4 regions of the Streptomyces sp. NPDC044044 genome follow, and region 1 is predicted to be linked to each of the others. Evidence: riboswitches for the same ligand, from Rfam matches in the RefSeq annotation. Region 1 holds a riboswitch; each other region holds the start of a gene.
The links. A riboswitch is a leader RNA that binds a small molecule or an ion and turns the genes downstream of it on or off. The one in region 1 is predicted to bind cobalamin.
Positions count from the first base shown of each region.

Region 2: another riboswitch for cobalamin. It lies ahead of AC07AG_RS00825 (energy-coupling factor ABC transporter permease); the one in region 1 lies ahead of AC07AG_RS41810 (ABC transporter substrate-binding protein).
Region 3: another riboswitch for cobalamin. It lies ahead of AC07AG_RS33870 (cobalamin biosynthesis protein); the one in region 1 lies ahead of AC07AG_RS41810 (ABC transporter substrate-binding protein).
Region 4: another riboswitch for cobalamin. It lies ahead of metE (5-methyltetrahydropteroyltriglutamate--homocysteine S-methyltransferase); the one in region 1 lies ahead of AC07AG_RS41810 (ABC transporter substrate-binding protein).

Region 1 is NZ_JBWKFG010000017.1:89,707-94,524, reverse strand. It holds gene AC07AG_RS41815 (FecCD family ABC transporter permease) at 1-204, opposite strand, end outside; gene AC07AG_RS41810 (ABC transporter substrate-binding protein) at 201-1,253, opposite strand; cobalamin riboswitch at 1,320-1,505, opposite strand; gene AC07AG_RS41805 (VOC family protein) at 1,513-1,959, opposite strand; gene AC07AG_RS41800 (AraC family transcriptional regulator) at 1,965-2,831, opposite strand; gene AC07AG_RS41795 (HAD family hydrolase) at 3,027-4,169, shown strand; gene AC07AG_RS41790 (asparaginase) at 4,272-4,818, opposite strand, start outside.
Region 2 is NZ_JBWKFG010000001.1:182,741-187,558, forward strand. It holds gene mmsB (3-hydroxyisobutyrate dehydrogenase) at 1-302, shown strand, start outside; gene AC07AG_RS00820 (enoyl-CoA hydratase) at 299-1,117, shown strand; cobalamin riboswitch at 1,277-1,460, shown strand; gene AC07AG_RS00825 (energy-coupling factor ABC transporter permease) at 1,491-2,255, shown strand; gene AC07AG_RS00830 (energy-coupling factor ABC transporter substrate-binding protein) at 2,255-2,665, shown strand; gene cbiQ (cobalt ECF transporter T component CbiQ) at 2,672-3,421, shown strand; gene AC07AG_RS00840 (energy-coupling factor ABC transporter ATP-binding protein) at 3,418-4,305, shown strand; partial or broken gene AC07AG_RS00845 (MFS transporter) at 4,294-4,818, opposite strand, start outside.
Region 3 is NZ_JBWKFG010000010.1:65,906-70,723, forward strand. It holds gene AC07AG_RS33855 (helix-turn-helix domain-containing protein) at 1-342, shown strand, start outside; gene AC07AG_RS33860 (hypothetical protein) at 387-932, shown strand; gene AC07AG_RS33865 (DUF397 domain-containing protein) at 1,170-1,385, opposite strand; cobalamin riboswitch at 1,631-1,764, shown strand; gene AC07AG_RS33870 (cobalamin biosynthesis protein) at 1,870-2,811, shown strand; gene AC07AG_RS33875 (cobyric acid synthase) at 2,808-4,316, shown strand; gene AC07AG_RS33880 (putative cobaltochelatase) at 4,368-4,818, shown strand, end outside.
Region 4 is NZ_JBWKFG010000001.1:169,155-173,972, reverse strand. It holds gene aceB (malate synthase A) at 1-964, shown strand, start outside; gene AC07AG_RS00780 (3-hydroxybutyryl-CoA dehydrogenase) at 961-1,830, shown strand; cobalamin riboswitch at 2,001-2,218, shown strand; gene metE (5-methyltetrahydropteroyltriglutamate--homocysteine S-methyltransferase) at 2,380-4,701, shown strand.

The sequences.
Region 1 (4,818 bases):
CAGGTTCCAGACGATGCCGTCCCGGATGGGCGTGAGCGTGGCCTCTCCCCAGCCGAGGTGCGCCGCCACCGCCGACCACACGTCCGGTACGGAGATGTCCGCGGGGCCGATGGTGACGGCCACCGCCACGGACAGGGCGAGGACGGCGACGCCCACCGTCCAGAGCAGGGTCTGCCGTATGCCGCCCGTGAGGGCTCGCGTCACTTGGCGAGCCCGAACTCGCGCAAGGCGTCGGCGACTTGCTCCACGCCGTCCACCGTGCGGATCGTCGGGTTCATGGCCTGGCCGCTCAGGAGCACGTACCGCTTCTTCTTCACGGCGGTCAGGTTCTTGGTGACCGGGTTGGACTCCAGGAACTCGATCTTCTTCTTCGCGCTCTCGGCCGTCTGCGACTTGCGTGTGAGGTCGCCGATGACCAGGACGTCCGGGTCGCGGTCGGCCACCGTCTCCCAGTTGATCTGGGGCCACTCCTCGCGGGTGTCGTCGAAGACGTTCTTCACGCCCAGTTCGCGGGTGATGATGCCCGGCGCACCGCAGCAGCCCGCCATGTAGGGGGCGTCGGAGTTGGCGAACCAGTAGAGGAGCGACGTGCCGGACGCGTCAGCCTTCTTGACGGTCTTCGTGGCCTTCGCCACCCGGCCCTTGAGCTCCGTGATCAGGCGTTCGCCGCGCTTCTCGACGCCGAAGGCCTTGGCCAGGTCGCGTATCTCGCCGTACACGGTGTCCATGGTCAGCGTCTTGTCGCGGCGGCCGTCGCCGTCGCCGCTGTTGTCCTTGCCCGCGCAGTCGGAGGGCGAGACATAGGCGGGTACGCCGAGTTCGGCGAACTTGGCGCGGTCGGCGACGCCGCCCTTGCTGACCGTCGCCAGGAAGGACGCGGTGACGAAGTCCGGTTCCTCGGCGAGGACCTTCTCGAAGGAGGGGTAGCTGTCGGCGAGCCGCTCGACCTTGGCGTTGTCCTTCTCCAGGCCCTTGAGGACCGGGTCCGTCCAGGTGCCGGTGCCGGCCATGCGGTCGGCGAGGCCGAGTGAGAGCAGGATCTCGGTGGAGCCCTGGTCGAGGGAGACCGCCCGCCGCGGCGGGGCCTTGATCTCCGCCTTCTTGCCGCAGGAGGTGAGGGTGACCGGGTACCCCTCGGCCTTCTTTCCCGAGGGGCCCGATGAGCCGCCCGACGAGCCGCAGGCGCTCAGGGTGACGGTCAGGGCTGCGGCGAGAATGCCGGATATACGTACACGACGGGCTGTGGAGGACACACGATCCCTTGAGTCTCACGGCTCATACGCGGAGCCTGGCCTGCTTCGTCACCTCCGCCGCTCGGTGCGCGGGCGAAGGTGCCAGCAGGTCTTCGGACTCGGGGATCGGCCGGGCGGGGCGCCTTCCCAGGCGTCCGTGGACGCCCAGTGGCCGTGGCCCCGCCCGTTCCCCCTCACCGCTGCGCGTCAGTTCCGGATTCGCACCGGATTCCCTGGCCCTGGTGTGGGTTGACTGGCGTCCGCAAGCTATCACGCGAGGTCAGGCCGATTTGTCGGGCCTCGGCGCCCCGCGGTACGTGCCGAAGGACCACTTGTTGCCCTCGGGGTCGGCGATCGCGAACTCCCTGCTGCCGTACGGCTGGTCCTCGATCTCACGGATGATCTCGACGCCCGCGGCGCTGAGCCGCTGGTAGAGGTCGTCCACGCGGTCGGTGACGACGTACGCGCCGAAGGTGCCCGGCTTCAGGCACCAGGCCTCGGACTTCTCGTCGTACGAGCCGAGCATGATCGCACCGCCCTCGGGCCAGTCGAGCTCGGCGTGGGCCACGCGGTCGCCGTCCTCGTAGACGGCGGTGCGCAGGAAGCCGACCGTGCCGACCAGGAAGTCGATCAGGGCGGGGGCGTCGTGGGCCTGGAGCGTGGGCCAGACGGCGGGGGCGCGCCCGGCGGAGGTGGACGGGGGCTGCTGCTTCTCGGTGGTGTTCATGGGTCCTACTCTTCGCCCACGCCATAGCTCCCGGCTTGGATATTCCGGCACTCTTCGGCCAGCCAGCCGCTGGGGCTCACCCCGGTGTACTGCCGGAAGTCCCGCACCAGGTGGGAGTGGTCGTAATAGCCGCAGTCGGCGGCGACGCGGGCCAGATCGGGGGCGGCTCCAGCGGCCACGGAGCGTGCGACGGCGCCGCGTGCGCGCTGGAAGCGCATCAGGCGGCCCGCCTGCTTGGGGCTCAGGCCCGTCTCCGCGCGAAAGAGCGTGGTGAGGCGGCGTTCGCTGAGCGCGACATGCCGGGACAGACCGCGCAGGGTGCCCACGCCCTGGTGCCGGGCCAGCCAGGCCCAGGCCTCCGCGACCTCGGGGCGTACGGATCCTGCGGTGTCCTGTGCGGCCACGCGCTGCCTCAAGTAGGCGGACAGGGAGGCGAATCGCTCCTCCCAGCCGCCCTGCTCGCACAGCAGCTCCCGTACGTCGGCGGCGCGGCGCCCCATCACGTCGGCGCCGGACGTCACCAGGTCGTCGGCCAGTTCCGCCGCCGGTACGCCGAACAGTGCGCGGGCGGCGAGCGGGTGCACGGCGAGCTGGATGCCCGCCTCGTGCTCGGGCCGCACCACGTACGCCGGGGACTGGTGCAGGCCGCCGACGACGATGTCGGTGCGGGACGCGTCGGGGCCGCCCGCCTGCTCGGGGCTCTCGCCGGTCACGACGGGGCCGTCCAGGGAGAAGATCAGCGTCAGATACGGGGACGGCAGGCCGCGGTGGAATCCGGGGTGCTCCCCCGCCGTGCGGTAGCCGACGGCGGACACCACCATGCCGTCGAGCCGCGGAGCGGCCCGCACGAACTCCCGGGAGGCGGTCTCCATGCCTTCCAGTATGCGATGGGCGCGACTCGGGAGCAGGCCCGTACGCCTGACGGGCGTCCGATGCGACTACCCGCGGGCGCGCGTCCCATGCCCGCCGCGTCCGGTGATGTCGATCATGGGAATCCGCCGCCCGACCTCATACGATGACCCGCCGCTCCGGACGGGGCGCAGACCGCTCTCAGGGGGCACGAAATCATGGCAGTAAAGGCAATGGGCAAGCTGGCCGTACTCGGCACGGCGGGCGCGCTCACCGCGGCCGTCCTCGCGGGGACGGCGCTGTGGCCCGGCACGGACGCCACGGCGGCGGACGCCTCCGCCAGGACCGCGAAATCCTCGGCGAAGACCGCGACCGAGCTGGCGCACTGGCCCGAGCCGGTCGCGAAGAAGCTGGGCAAGGTCATCGCGAAGAACGAGGACAAGGGCGCGTACGCCGTCTTCGACGCGGACAACACGACCTACCGCAACGACCTGGAGGAGTCCCTCCTGCCCTTCCTGGAGATGAAGGGGGTGCTGACCCGCAAGTCGATGGACCCGTCGCTGAAGATCATTCCCTTCAAGGACACGGCGAAGCACAAGGAGAGCCTCTACAGCTACTACAACCGGCTCTGCGAGGTCGACGACCAGGTCTGCTACCCGTGGGCCGCGCAGATCTTCTCCGGTTTCACGCTGAAGCAGCTCAAGGGGTACGTCGACGAGCTCCTGGCCCACGACAAGCCCATCCCGGCCGAGTACTACGAGGACGGGAAGCTGACGAAGACCGAGGTCAAGACCCCCGAGTTCTTCACCGGCATGCAGGAGCTCTACAAGTCGCTGCGGGCGCACGGCATCGAGGTCTACGTCGTCAGCGCGGCCAGCGAGGACCTGGTCCGGATGGTCCTGTCCGACCCCAAGTACGGCTACGACGTGAAGCCCGAGAACGTCATCGGCGTCGGCCTGCAGCTCAAGGACCGCAAGACCGGCGAGGTCACCAGCTCCCGCAAGGAGATCGCGGAGGGCCGCTTCGACGAGAAGAAGCTCGCGGTGCGTGAGCTGACGCCGAACCTGTGGGCGCCGATGACCTGGTTCCAGGGCAAGCCCGCGGCCATCAACACGTACATCGACGAGTGGAAGAAGCCGGTCCTGGTGGCGGGCGACACCCCGGCGAGCGACGGCCCGATGCTGTTCCACTCGGCGGACGTGGAGCACGGCGGGGCGCGGGTCTGGGTCAACCGCAAGGACGACTACATGAAGCAGCTGGACGGGATGAAGAAGAAGAACGCCGACCGGCAGCGGGAGCTGGGCCAGAAGGTGACCGCCGACAAGCGGTGGCTGACGGTGGTCCCGGACGAGATCCGCTAGCCCTCCGGGCCGGCCGTCCAGTCGTCCCAGGTCCGTCCGAGCCGCTTCCGCCGGGTGCCGCGCGCGCCCGGCGGAAGCGTCGTGCCGGGCGGTACCGGCGCGTCACTCCCGCAGCGCGGCGAAGGCGTCCGCCGTCCCGGTGCGGTCGGCGCCGTCCGCCAGGAGGGCGTGCAGGAGGAGTCTGGCCTTGGGGGCGTCCAGGGGGCCCGCGGAGATCAGGCCGCGCCCGAGCAGGTCGTACTCGGAGCCGGGGCCTCGGTAGGTGTGGCCGAGGATCGGGCCCGCGCCGGTGCGCGATGCGAGGACCACGGGGATGCGGGCGGTGAGGGCGGCCAGGGGTTCGACCAGCCAGGTCGGTACGTGGCCCGCGCCGAAGGCGGCGACGACCAGGCCGTCGAAGCGGTGGTCCACGGCTTCGAGGAGTTCGCCGCGGTCGCCCATGGAGAGCGTGAGGAGGGCGACGCGCCCGGGCGCGCCCAGGCGCAGGGGCCGTTGGACGGTGGGGCGCGTGGGGCGGAGGTGGATGCGGGGCGTGCCTTCGGTGACCGTGCCGAGGGGGCCCGCGCCGGGGGACGCGAACGTCGCCGTGGAGGTGGTGTGCGTCTTGCGTACGTGGCGTGCGGCGTGGACCTCGTCCGCGATGACGGTG
Region 2 (4,818 bases), on a different contig from region 1:
ACGTGGCGTCCACCGCGTCCGGCCAGTGCTGGGCCCTGACCGTCAACTGCCCGGTGCCGGGCCCCGTCCCGGGCAGCCCCGCCAACCGCGACTACCGGCCCGGCTTCGCCGCCCCGCTGATGGCCAAGGACCTGGGCCTTGCGGCCAACGCCCTGCATGCCAGTGGGATCCAGGCTCAACTCGGCCTGAAAGCAGCCGAGTTGTACGCCGCCTACGCGGAGGGCGCCGGAGCGGACCAGGACTTCTCCGGGATCGTCAACACCATCAGGCACCACAAGGCAGGGGACGGGAACAGCGCATGACCACGAAGGCCACGGAGAGCACGAATACCACGACGACCCCGGAGCCGTACGAGACGATCCGCATCGAACGCAAAGGCCGCACCGCACTGCTCACGCTCGACCGACCCAAGGCCCTGAACGCGCTCAACCTCCAGGTGATGAACGAGATCGTCGCCGCGACGGCGGACCTGGACCGGGACCCGGACATCGGCTGCATCGTCCTCACCGGATCGCCGAAGGCGTTCGCCGCCGGGGCCGACATCAAGGAGATGCGGCCCCAGAGCTACATGGACATGTATCTCAGCGACTGGTTCACCGCCTGGGACCGGCTCGGGGCGCTGCGCACGCCGACGGTCGCGGCCGTCTCCGGGTACGCGCTCGGCGGAGGCTGCGAGCTGGCCATGCTGTGCGACATCCTCCTGGCCGCCGACACCGCCGTGTTCGGACAGCCCGAGATCAAACTGGGCGTCATCCCCGGCATCGGCGGCTCTCAGCGGCTGACCCGCGCGGTGGGGAAGGCCAAGGCCATGGAGATGTGTCTGACCGGCCGGACCATGGACGCCGATGAGGCGGAGCGGGCCGGGCTCGTCTCGCGGGTGGTGCCCGCCGGTGAACTCGTGGACGAAGCACTGGCCGTCGCCGAGACCGTCGCGGGCATGTCCCTGCCCGTCGCGATGATGGCGAAGGAGGCGGTGTCACGCGCCTTCGAGACGACCCTCGCAGAGGGCGTCCGCTTCGAACGCCGCCTCTTCCATGCCGTGTTCGCGACCACGGACCAGAAGGAGGGGATGGCCGCCTTCGTCGAGAAGCGACCGCCCGGCTTCACGCACTCCTGACGCCCCACCCGCTCCCGACGCCAGAGGAAGGTGTGGCGCGCGCCAGGTGTGCACACGCCGGGCACAGGGGCTGACCAGGGGCGTACGCCCTGGTCGTGTGCGCTCGCGCGTGCCACAGCTGCGGTGGTCCCGCAAGTTGTCAGGAATCTCGGTTGAGCACTAAGGTCACCACGCCTTGGTGAACGGGAAATCCGGTGTGATGCCGGTGCGGCCCTCGCCACTGTGATCGGGAAGTCCGGCTCCAGCCCTCGCGGCAGCCACTGGGTGCTCACGCACCCGGGAAGGCGGAGTCCGGTCGGTACGACCCGTCAGCCAGGAGACCGGCCAAGGCACGTTGTCCATCCACGAGGTGCTGGAGAGGGTCTGCTTAGCCATGCACATAGCCGAGGGTTTCCTCCCACCGGCGCACGCGATCGCCTGGGGCGTAGCGTCCGCGCCGTTCGTCGTCCACGGAGTCCGCTCCCTGACCCGTGAGGTCAAGGAGCACCCGGAGAGCACCCTGCTCCTGGGCGCCTCCGGTGCCTTCACATTTGTCCTTTCCGCCCTGAAAATCCCCTCCGTGACGGGAAGTTGCTCGCACCCGACGGGCACAGGGCTCGGCGCGATCCTGTTCCGGCCGCCGATCATGACGGTGCTCGGCACCATCACCCTGCTGTTCCAGGCCCTGCTGCTCGCCCACGGCGGGCTCACCACGCTCGGCGCCAACGTGTTCTCCATGGCGATCGTCGGGCCATGGGCCGGATACGCCGTCTACCGGCTCCTGAAGCGGTACGACGTGCCGCTCATGGTCGCCGTGTTCTTCGGCGCGTTCGTCGCCGACCTGTCCACGTACTGCGTCACCAGCGTCCAGCTGGCGATGGCGTTTCCCGACCCCAGCAGCGGATTCATCGGCGCCCTGGGCAAGTTCGGCGGCATCTTCGCCGTCACGCAGATCCCCCTGGCCGTCAGTGAGGGACTGCTCACCGTCATCGTGATGCGGCTGCTCGTGCAGTCCAGCAAGGGTGAGCTGACGCGGCTCGGCGTGCTGCTGCAGGGCAAGCAGTCGGCCGCGAAGGCCACGAAGGCCACGACGACGGAGCAGACGGAGCAGACGGAGAAGGCGGAGAAGACGACGACGGAGACGGGGGCCAGCGCCTGATGAGCCGGAACGCGAAGATCAACACCCTGCTCCTCCTCATCGTCGCCGCGCTCGCGGTGCTGCCGTTGGCGCTGGGCCTCGGCGACGACGAGAAGGAGCCGTTCGCCGGGGCCGACGCCCAGGCCGAGACCGCGATCACCGAGATCAAGCCGGACTACGAACCGTGGTTCTCGCCGCTGTACGAACCCCCCTCCGGGGAGGTCGAGTCGGCGCTCTTCGCCCTGCAGGCCGCACTGGGCGCAGGCGTCCTCGCGTACTACTTCGGTCTGCGCAAGGGACGCAAGCAGGGTGCGGAGATCACACGATCGCAGGAGGCACCCGCACCTGCACCCGTACCCGCACCCGCACCCGCCCCCACGGAGCCGACAGCCGATGCGGAGGGCGCCCGGCCCGAGACCGAGCAGGTCTGACCCGGCGTGCTCCCCATCGACGCGGCGGCGCACAGCAGTCGCTGGCGCCGCCGCCATCCCGTGGACAAGGCTGTGCTCGGGCTCGGTCTCACCGTCCTTGCCGTCTCCCTGCCGCCCTGGCCGGGTGCCGCCCTGGTCCTGGTCGCCGCGCTCGCCGTACTGCTCGGACCCGCCGGTGTGCCGCCGCGCAAACTGTGGCGCGCCTACCGCGTGCCGCTCGGCTTCTGCGTCACCGGCGCCCTGACCCTGATCGTGCAACTCGGCGGGCCCGAAGGGTTCGTCACGCTCGCCGACGGCGGACCCGCGCGGGCCGGCGGCCTGCTCCTGCGCACGTCGGCGGCCTCGCTCGGCGTGCTGCTCTTCGCCTTCACCACACCGATGTCGGATCTGCTGCCCCGCCTGGTGAAGGCGGGCGTACCGGCGCCGGTCGTGGACGTCGCCCTGGTCATGTACCGGATGAGCTTCCTGCTCCTTGACTCCATGAGCAGGATCCGGCAGGCGCAGGCCGCACGCCTCGGCCACACCACCCGGGCCGCCACCTGGCGCTCGCTGGGCGGCCTCGGCGCCACCGCGTTCGTGCGGGCCTTCGGCCGGGCGACCCGGCTGCAGGCCGGGCTCGCCGGGCGCGGCTACGACGGAACCCTTCGGGTGCTCGTGCCCGACGCCAGGGTCTCCCGGGGCTTCGTGGCCGTCAGCGCGGTACTTCTCACGGCCCTGGTGGCCCTCACCCTCGTACTGGAAAGGCTTCTTCCATGAGCGAGCCGAGCGCTCCTCGCGAGCGAGAGGCGAGCGAGTCCCTGGTCGCTCTGCGCGCCGCTTCCTACGCGTACGAAGAAGGGCCCACCGTGCTCAGCGGCCTGGACTTCGACGTCACCGAGGGACGCGCCCTCGCGCTCCTCGGACGCAACGGCAGCGGCAAGACCACCCTCATGCGGCTGCTGAGCGGCGGACTCCGCCCGGACCAGGGCGGACTGACGCTCGGGGGCACCCCCGTGGCGTACGACCGCAAGGGTCTGACCCGGCTGCGCACCACCGTGCAGCTGGTCGTCCAGGACCCGGACGACCAGCTGTTCGCGGCCTCGGTCGAGCAGGACGTGTCCTTCGGGCCGCTGAACCTGGGGCTGTCCGACACCGAGGTCCGGGTGCGGGTCGCCGAGGCGCTCGCCGCGCTCGACATCAGCGCCCTGGCGGACCGGCCCACGCATCTGCTCTCCTACGGCCAGCGGAAGCGGACGGCCATCGCCGGCGCCGTGGCGATGCGCCCGCGCGTACTGATCCTCGACGAGCCGACCGCGGGGCTCGACCCCGACGGCCAGGAACGCCTCCTGGCCACCCTGCAGGGACTGCGGGACGCCGGGACGACCGTGGTCATGGCCACCCACGACGTCGATCTCGCCCTGCGCTGGGCCGACGACGCGGCGCTGCTCACGCCCTCGGGGGTGCGCACAGGTCCGGTCGCGACGATGCTGGCCCACCGCGACCTCCTGGCGCAGGCGGGCCTTCGCCTGCCCTGGGGGATCGCCGTCTCGGAGCTGCTGCGGACCAAGGGGCTGCTGGACGGCGCGGGTGAAGGGCCGCGCACGCCCGAGGAGTTGGCGGCCCTCACGGCCCCCGCGATGCCCGGTGCGTCAGCCGGCTGACGGGGCCTTGGCGCGGGTGGGCAGGAGCGCGACGGCAAGGAGCGGGACCGCGGCGAGCACGAGCCACGGCACCGAGGGCGGGAGCCCCGCGTCGAGCAGCGAGCCGGTCGCGGAGCTGCCCGCAAGGACGATCAGGCCGGAGGCCGAGGACAGGGCGCCGGTGTAGAGGCCCAGCCTGCCGTCACGCGTCAGATCGGGGACCCAGGCGCGCGTCGCCGGGGCGACCGGCATCTGGCCGAGCGTGAGCAGGACGACGAAGGCGGCGGCGGGCAGCAGCCCGGCGGCGCCGGTCCAGGCGGCCGGGCGAGCGAGGGCCACGGCGGCGAACCCGGCGGAGATGAGCACGAGCCCTGCCGCCATGGAGCGCCGCTCGTCGAGCCGGCCCGCGGCCCAGTGCGTGACCGGAAGCTGCGTGGCCACCACGAGCAGCGAGGACAGGGCGAAGAGCCAGGCAAGCGGCGCCTGTGACCCGGCCGTGCGCTCCACCTCCTGCGGGAGGGCGAGATAGAGCTG
Region 3 (4,818 bases), on a different contig from region 1:
GACGAGGCCGCGCTGCACCGGCAGGTCGGCGGACCACGCGTACAGCGCGCCCAACTGCAGCGCCTCATCGACATCTCGGAGCGCCCGAAGGTGTCCCTCCAGGTGCTGCCGTTCACGGCAGGCGCCCACTACTCCACCCTGAGCAGCTTCATCCTGCTCGGCTTCCTGGACGACGAGGACCTGCTCTACCTCGAAGCACAGGGAAACCAGTCGATCCGTGACGACCACGAGCTGATCGTGCGTCACCAGGAGTGCTTCGAGTCCCTCCGCGAGACCGCGCACGACGGAGAGAAGGCCCTCGACCTGATCCGTCAGGTCAGGGACGGCATTGACAGCAGCTGACCTCTCGGGCCCAAGGAGTCCGTGAGGAGCGAGGAGGCCTCAACATGCCAGCCGCGTTGCGAGAGTGGTGGCACGGGGTCCTCACGGCCATCGGGCAGGCGCCGTGGCGAAGCGGTGGTTCGGGTGGTGCGCAAGGTGGCGGTGGGGCCTCCACCGGCCCGGCCTCCGATGCCACCGTCGACACCTCTCCCGGACCGACACCGGCCGACGGCCCCACCTACAACCAGCTCGTCCGCGAGGCGATGGCCGACCAGGGCCGCACGGACCGGATGGACACGCTGGACCGCCATCGCACGGACGACAGTCTCCGGACGTTCACGACGAGGATCGTCTACTGCACCGGCTGCATACTCGTTCTGGTCCTGACGCTCACCGGAGTGCTCGTCGTCCTGAGCAGCGTCGGCATGACGGGCTTCTGGACGGTCGGCCCGGTGATCGCCGTCTTCTCGGCGCCCGTGGTCGCGCTGAGCCGCCAGCTCACCCAGCTGATCTCGCAGGCAGGGGCGACGCCCACGCTCAGCGACGACCGCCGTGCTGTGGTTCCCGCCCAGCGGCCCGAGCCCAGGGCCGAGGCCGATGATCCTGCCTGAACTCCGCCGAGCCCCACCAGAGCCCCATGGACACAGCGGCCGCCATGGCCGCGAAGGCCCAGACGGCCAGCCGGGCGGCCGTGCCCTCGACCAGGAGAGAAGCCGCCGCACCGACGAGGGCGGCAGCCGCGCCGAGCAGCACGCACCCCGCCACGACCACGACGGTCCCCGATGTCCCGCGCTTCCCCCCGTGCCCGCCTCTCACCAGGTGCCGCACTTCGGCGAGATGATGCTCGGTCATCCTGTCCCCCCTCCCTCTCCCCCGTCGCCGACAAGAGCGTTCAGGAACGCCTGCCAGTGCTCACCGGAGAAGACGACGCACGGCCCCGAGGGGTTCTGCGCATCACGGACGAACACCGTCTCCCGCACGAAGGCGACTTCGACGCAGTCTCCGGAGTACCCGCTGAAGCTGCTCCTGCGCCACAGCCGTCCCGACGACTTCTCATTGGCCACGCCGACCTCCCCCTACCGGAGAACCGGCGTCCCGCACGATAGCGCCGTGATCTCGGAGGGCCGACAGGTCCGCCGAGAACCACCACACCACGTAACGACCCGGACCAAATCACTCGTGGACCGCTCTCCGGTTGTCGCGTTCCAGTCTAGGAAAGTTCAATTTCCAGGCCTAGGGAAAAACCGGCCTCATGTGTGCCTCGGCACACTCTCCCGTCCCAGGTCAACGGCAAGTTGACGGGCGTTCGCGGGCGTGGTGGACTGCCGGAGCCATTACGGCGGCAGGAGAGGAAGCCGGTGCGAATCCGGCGCGGTCCCGCCACTGTCATCGAGGAGCGGACTCCTCGGAAGCCAGGAACTCTCCCCGCCGGTCACGTCGAACCAGGGCGCGGACACCCTGAGTGAGGACATATCGCCATGCGCGGCCGCCCGTTGCCGGTTCCTGTGCCCCTGTCTGTTCCCCTCCACGTACCGGCCGGCTGAACCCGTGCGTGCCGATCGCGACTTCGCGTACGGCGCCGCCGCCGGCCTCCTCGGTGATCTGTTCCTCGGCGATCCTCGTCGCGGGCACCCGGTCGCCGCGTTCGGGCGGGCCGCCGGCGTCGTCGAGCGTGTGCTGTGGCGTGACCACCGCGGGTGGGGCGCCCTGCACGCCGTGGTGTGCGCCGGGGGTGCGGCCGGTGCCGCCGCCCTGGTCTCCTCTCTCGTACGTGATTCCCGCGCCGCCTCCGTCGCGCTGACCGCCGCCACCACCTGGGCCGTGGTCGGCGGCACCTCCCTCGGGCGTGAGGCGCGGGCCATCGGCGGGGCGCTCGCCGCCGGGGACGTCGAGGTGGCGCGGGAGCGGCTGCCGCATCTGTGCGGGCGAGATCCGCAGGCGCTGGATGCCGACGGCATCGCGCGTGCCGTGGTCGAGTCCGTCGCCGAGAACACCTCCGACGCGGTGGTGGGGGCCTTGGTGTGGGGGGCTCTTGGCGGGGTCCCGGGGCTTGTCGGCTTCCGGGCCGTGAACACGCTCGACGCCATGGTCGGGCACAAGTCCGCGCAGTACCGGCGCTACGGATGGGCTTCCGCCCGCCTTGACGACGTACTGGGATGGCCGGGTGCCCGGCTCACCGCCGTGCTCGCGGCTGCCGCCGGGGACTCGCCGCGCGGTGCGCTGCGGGCCTGGCGTGACGATGCCGCCAAGCACCCGAGCCCCAACGCGGGGCCCGTGGAGGCCGCCTTCGCCGGGGCGTTGGGCGTACGGCTCGGGGGGACTCTCTCGTACGCGGGGCGTGTCGAGCACCGGCCCGTCCTGAACGGGGAGGGGCGGGGCGTCGAAATCGCCGACATCGAGCGGGCCGTGAAGCTGTCGCGGCGGGTGGGGCTGCTGACCCTGGGGGTCGCCGCGGCCGTGAGCACGATACGGAAAGGCAGGGCCTCATGAGTGGTGGACTGCTCGTCGCCGGGACCACGTCGGATGCGGGGAAGAGCGTCGTCACCGCCGGGATCTGCCGGTGGCTGGCCCGCAAGGGGGTGTCCGTCGCACCCTTCAAGGCGCAGAACATGTCCCTCAACTCCTTCGTCACGCGCGAGGGTGCCGAGATCGGGCGTGCCCAGGCCATGCAGGCGCAGGCCGCCCGGGTCGAGCCGAGCGCGCTGATGAACCCCGTGCTGCTCAAGCCGGGCAGCGACCGCAGCAGCCAGGTCGTCCTGATGGGCAAGCCCGTGGGCGAGATGACCGCGCGCGGCTACCACGGCGGGCGGCAGGAAGCGCTGCTGTCCACCGTCGTGGGATGCCTGGAGGAACTTCGGGGCAGCTATGACGCCGTGATCTGTGAAGGCGCGGGCAGCCCCGCCGAGATCAATCTGCGGCGTACGGACATCGTGAACATGGGGATCGCGCGGGCCGCCCGCTTCCCCGTGGTCGTGGTGGGGGACATCGACCGCGGTGGCGTCTTCGCCTCCTTCTTCGGGACGACCGCGCTGCTCGGCGCCCAGGACCAGGAGTTGGTCGCCGGGTATCTCGTCAACAAGTTCCGGGGCGACGTCTCGCTGCTCGAACCCGGGCTCGACATGCTTCTCGGACTCACCGGGCGGCGTACGTTCGGTGTGCTGCCGTTCCAGCACGGCCTCGGCATCGACGAGGAGGACGGGCTGCGGGTGTCCCTGCGGGGTGCCGTCAGGGAGTCCGTCGTCGCTCCCCCGGTCGGTGAGGACGTGCTGCGGGTCGCCGTCTGTGCGGTCCCGCTGATGTCGAACTTCACGGACGTGGACGCGCTGGCCGCCGAACCCGGCGTCGTCGTGCGGTTCGTGGACCGGGCCGACGAGCTCGTCGACGCCGATCTGGTGGTCGTGCCGGGGACGCGCGGGACGGTCCGCGCCCTTCAGTGGCTGCGCGAGCGCGGCCTCGCGGACGCCATCGCGCGGCGCGCCGCCGAGGGGCGTCCCGTGCTCGGGATCTGCGGCGGCTTCCAGGTCCTCGGCGAGCACATCGAGGACGACGTCGAGTCGCGGGCCGGAGCCGTGGACGGGCTCGGCCTGCTGCCCGTGCGCGTGCGCTTCGAGCGGGAGAAGACCCTCGCGCGGCCGGTCGGCGAGGCGCTCGGCGAACCCGTCGAGGGGTACGAGATCCATCACGGCGTCGCCCAAGTCCTCGGCGGAGAGCCCTTCCTGGACGGCTGCCGCGTCGGTGAGGTGTGGGGCACGCACTGGCACGGGTCGCTGGAGAGCGACGCGTTCCGGCGGCGCTTCCTCACCGAGGTCGCGCGGGCCGCGGGGCGCCGCTTCGTGCCCGCGCCCGACACCAGCTTCGGCGCGCTGCGCGAGGAGCAGCTCGACCTGCTCGGTGACCTCATCGAGGAACACGCGGACACGGACGCCCTGTTCCGTCTGATCGAGACCGGCGCCCCGCCCGGCCTCCCCTTCATCGCACCGGGGGCGCCCTCATGACCCTCCTGCCGCTGTCCCCTGCCCCGCCCCGCATCACGTAATGGAGGCCTTGTGAGTACCCCCTATCCGTTCACCGCTCTCGTCGGGCAGGACGACCTGCGGCTCGCCCTGCTGCTCAACGCCGTCTCGCCCGCCGTCGGCGGCGTGCTCGTGCGCGGGGAGAAGGGGACCGCCAAGTCCACCGCCGTGCGGGCCCTTTCCGCCCTGCTTCCGCAGGTGCCCGTCGTCGCCGGATGCCGCTTCTCCTGCGACCCGGCCGCACCCGACCCGGCCTGCCCCGACGGGCCGCACGACGCCGGCGGGGCCGCCGTGCGCGACGCGCGGATGGTCGAGCTGCCCGTCGGCGCGTCCGAGGACCGTCTCGTCGGTGCGCTCGACATCGAGCGGGCTCTGTCCGAGGGCGTGAAGGCCTTCGAGCCCGGCCTGCTCGCCGACGCCCACCGCGGCATCCTCTACGTCGACGAAGTCAACCTGCTGCACGACCACTTGGTCGACCTGCTGC
Region 4 (4,818 bases), on a different contig from region 1:
CTTCTACCTGCCGAAGCTGGAGAACCGCGACGAGGCCCGGCTGTGGAACGACGTGTTCGTCCTGGCTCAGGATCTCCTCGGCATCCCCCGCGGCACGATCCGGGCCACCGTCCTGATCGAGACCATCACGGCGGCCGTCCAGATGGAGGAGATCCTCTACGAGCTCCGGGAGCACAGCTCCGGCCTCAACGCGGGCCGCTGGGACTACCTGTTCAGCCTCATCAAGACCTTCGGTCACCGCACCGACTTCCTGCTTCCCGACCGGGCGAAGGTCACCATGACCGCCCCCTTCATGCGCGCGTACACCGAACTCCTCGTACGCACCTGCCACAAGCGCGGCGCCCACGCCATCGGCGGCATGGCCGCCCACATGCCGGGCAAGGACCCGGACGCCCACCAGGCGGCCCTCGCCACGGTGCGGCTCGACAAGGAACGCGAGGCCGAGGACGGCTTCGACGGCTCCTGGGTCGCCCACCCCGCCCTTGTACCCGTCTGCCGCGCGGTGTTCGACGGGGTGCTCGACACCCGCCCGCATCAGATCGACCGCACCCGCGACGACGTCGAGGTGACGGCGGCCCGGCTGCTCTCCGTGCGCCGCATCAGCGCGCCACCCACCTCCGATGGCGTACGCACCAACATCGCCGTCGCCCTGCGCTACTTCGCCGCATGGCTGCACGGGCAGGGGGCCGTCGCCCTGTACGGGCTCATGGAGGACGCCGCCACCGCCGAGATCGCCCGGGTGCAGATCTGGCAGTGGCTGCGCCACCAGGTCGTCGATCGAGCGACCGTCCTTGAACTGGTGGGGGACGAGCTCGCCGCCCTGGGCGCGGAGTACCCGTGGGCCCCTCTCGACGAAGTCCGCGGACTCTTCGAACGGACCGCCCTGGCACGGGAGTTGCCCGCCTTCTTCACCACGGACGCCTACAGCCGTCACCTCGTGCGCCGCCCGGAGGGACGGTCATGACCGCGGCCATCCGCCGGGTCGGCGTGGTGGGCGGGGGCCAGATGGGCGCCGGGATCGCCGAGGTGTGCGCCCGCGCCGACCTGGACACCGTGGTCTGCGAGGCCGACGCACTCGCCGCACGCGCCGCCGCCGAGCGAGTCGCCGTGTCGCTCGAACGAGCTGTCCAGCGAGGCAAGTTGGACCGCATCGGCGCCGAGGACGCACTCGCCCGCATGGTCTTCACCGGCAGCCTCGACGACCTGGCCGACCGCCAGCTCGTCGTCGAGGCCGTCGTCGAGGACACCGCCGCGAAGACGGAGATCTTCGCCACCCTGGACAAGGTCGTCGAGGACCCCGACGCGATCCTGGCCACCAACACCTCCTCCATCCCGGTCATGCGTCTGGGGATGGCCACCCGGCGTGCCGACCGTGTTCTCGGGCTGCACTTCTTCAACCCCGCCCCCGTGCTTCCCCTGGTCGAGGTCGTGTCCTCACTGCACACGGCCGCACGGACCGTCGCCGCCGTAGAGGACTTCGCCACGCACACCCTGGGCAAGACGGTCGTCCGCTCCCAGGACAGAGCGGGCTTCGTCGTGAACGCGCTGCTCGTCCCCTACCTCCTCTCCGCGATCCGGATGACCGAGTCCGGCTTCGCCACGCCCGCCGACGTGGACGCGGGCATGGAGCTGGGCTGCGCGCACCCTATGGGGCCGCTGAAGCTGGCGGACCTGATCGGCCTCGACACGGTCGCCTCCATCGCGGCATCGCTCTACGAAGAGTTCAAGGAACCCCTGTACGCCCCGCCGCCGCTGCTCCAGCGCATGGTGGAGGCGGGGCTGCTCGGCCGCAAGAGCGGCCGCGGGTTCCACACCTACGACCGGGGCTGAGGGGCCCGGGTCCGCCGCCGGGCTGAGGGGCCCGCGGCTGCTGTGAGCGGGGCGCGGAACGGACTGGTGATCCGTTCCGCGCGCCCGCATGTGCCGATACGGGCGGGGTCCGTGTCTCACCTCACGGTCCGGAATGTGATCAGTACTGCCCAGGAGGCCGATCACCCTCTAGCCTGACCTGTGCAGCTGGTTCGCCCTGTCCGCCAGGCAGACGCGTCGTAAGAGGGAACCCGGTGGGAATCCGGGACTGCCCCGCAGCGGTGAGTGGGAACGACCGCCGTCATACGCACTGGGTCCGAGCGCGGATCCGGGAAGCGACGGCCAGTAGGAACCTGCCTCGGCAGGTGTGCCCGCGAGTCCGAAGACCTGCCCGTTGCCCGTACGTGACCCCTCACGTGCGGACATCCCGGTGACCTCGTGGGCGGGTCGGCGTCAGATCAGGTGGAGCACCGCGCCGGTGGCGCGCGTCCGGTCCGCCCGGTTCGTCACCCCTTCGCGTCCGCGTCCCGTCCCGGGATGCTCAGGAGTCATCTCGCGAAGGAGATTTCCGTGACAACGAAGCCCGCAGCCGCGGCAGCACAGGCCACTGTGTACGGCTACCCCCGCCAGGGCCCCAACCGGGAACTGAAGAAGGCCGTCGAGGGCTACTGGAAGGGCCGCGTCACCGCCGACGCCCTCCGGGACACCGCGGCGCAGCTGCGCCGGTCCACCTGGCAGCACCTGGCCGACGCAGGCATCCACGAGGTGCCGACCGGCGACTTCTCGTACTACGACCATGTCCTGGACACCAGCGTCATGGTCGGCGCCGTCCCCCAGCGGCACCGTGAGGCCGTCGACGCCGACGCGCTCGACGGCTATTTCGCGATGGCCCGCGGCACGCAGGATGTGGCCCCTCTCGAGATGACCAAGTGGTTCGACACCAACTACCACTACCTCGTGCCGGAGCTCGGCCCCGACACCGTCTTCACCGCCGACTCCGCCAAGCAGGTCGCCGAGCTGAAGGAGGCCGTCGCGCTCGGCCTCGCGGCCCGCCCCGTGCTTGTCGGCCCGGTCACCTATCTGCTGCTCGCCAAGCCCGCGCCCGGCGTGGCCGCCGATTTCGAGCCGCTCACCCTCCTGGACCGTCTGCTGCCCGTGTACGCCGAGGTCCTCGCCGACCTGCGCGCCGCGGGCGCCGAGTGGGTGCAGCTCGACGAGCCCGCCCTGGTCCAGGACCGCACCCCGGCCGAACTCAACGCCGCCGCCCGCGCCTACCGCGATCTCGGTGCGCTCACCGACCGTCCTCAGCTCCTTGTCGGCTCGTACTTCGGCAGGCTCGGCGACGCGCTGCCGGTGCTCGCCAAGGCTCCGGTCGAGGGCCTCGCCCTGGACTTCACCGAGGCCGCCGCGAGCCAGCTGGAGGACCTCGCCGCCGTCGGCGGTCTTCCCGGCAAGCGTCTGGTCGCGGGCGTCGTCAACGGCCGCAACATCTGGATCAACGACCTGGAGAAGTCCCTCGCCACCCTGGGCACGCTCCTGGGCCTCGCCGACCGGGTCGACGTCTCCGCGTCCTGCTCCCTGCTGCACGTCCCGCTGGACGCCACCGCCGAACGGGACATCGACCCGCAGATCGCCCGCTGGCTGGCCTTCGCCCACCAGAAGACCGCCGAGATCGCCACGCTGGCCCGCGGCCTGGCCCAGGGCACGGGCGCCATCGCGGCCGAACTGTCCGCCAACCGCGCCGGCCTGGCGTCCCGCTCGGGCTCGGCCCTCACCCACGACCCGGCCGTACGCTCCCGCGTCGCCGCGATCACCGGCGCCGACGCCCGCCGCGCCCACGCCTACCCGGAGCGTGCGGCGGCCCAGCGGACCCGGCTCGGTCTTCCGCAACTGCCCACGACCACCATCGGCTCGTTCCCGCAGACCACCGAACTGCGCACGGCACGCGCCGACTTGCGCGCGGGCCGTATCGACACGGCGGGCTACGAGGAGCGCATCAAGAACGAGATCCGCGAGGTCCTCGCCTTCCAGGAGAAGGTGGGCATCGACGTGCTGGTGCACGGCGAGCCCGAACGCAACGACATGGTGCAGTACTTCGCCGAGCAGCTCACCGGCTACCTCGCCACGCAGCACGGCTGGGTCCAGTCGTACGGCACCCGCTATGTGCGCCCGCCGGTCCTGGCCGGCGACATCTCCCGGCCCGAGCCGATGACGGTGCGCTGGACCTCGTACGCCAACTCCCTGACCGACCGCCCCGTCAAGGGCATGCTCACCGGTCCCGTCACCATGCTCGCCTGGTCCTTCGTCCGCGACGACCAGCCGCTCGGCGACACGGCACGCCAGGTCGCGCTCGCCCTGCGCGACGAGGTCAACGACCTGGAGGAGGCGGGCACTTCGGTCATCCAGGTCGACGAGCCCGCGCTGCGCGAGACGCTGCCGCTGCGCGCCGCCGACCACCCGGCCTACCTGGACTGGGCCACGGAGTCCTTCCGCCTCACCACCAGCGGCGTACGCCCGGACACGCAGATCCACACGCACATGTGCTACGCGGAGTTCGGCGACATCGTCCAGGCCATCGACGACCTCGACGCCGACGTCATCAGCCTGGAAGCCGCCCGCTCGCACATGCAGGTGGCCCGCGAACTGGCCGAGCACGGCTATCCGCGCGAGGCGGGTCCCGGCGTCTACGACATCCACTCCCCCCGCGTACCGAGCACCGAGGAGGCAGCAGCCCTGCTGCGCAAGGGACTTGAGGCCATCCCCGCCGAACGCCTCTGGGTGAACCCCGACTGCGGCCTGAAGACCCGCGGCTGGCCCGAGACCAAGGCCTCCCTGGAGAACCTGGTGGCCGCGGCGCGCGAGGTGAGGGCGGAGCTGCCCACGGGTTCCTGACCCGAACGCTCCTGCCGGGGCGGCCATGTGAGGACGAATGGCCGCCCCGTGTCCTCGTCCGGCTGACCGGCGGGGCACTCCTGGTGGCCACCGGTGGCGGTTCTGTCTCCGAACCGG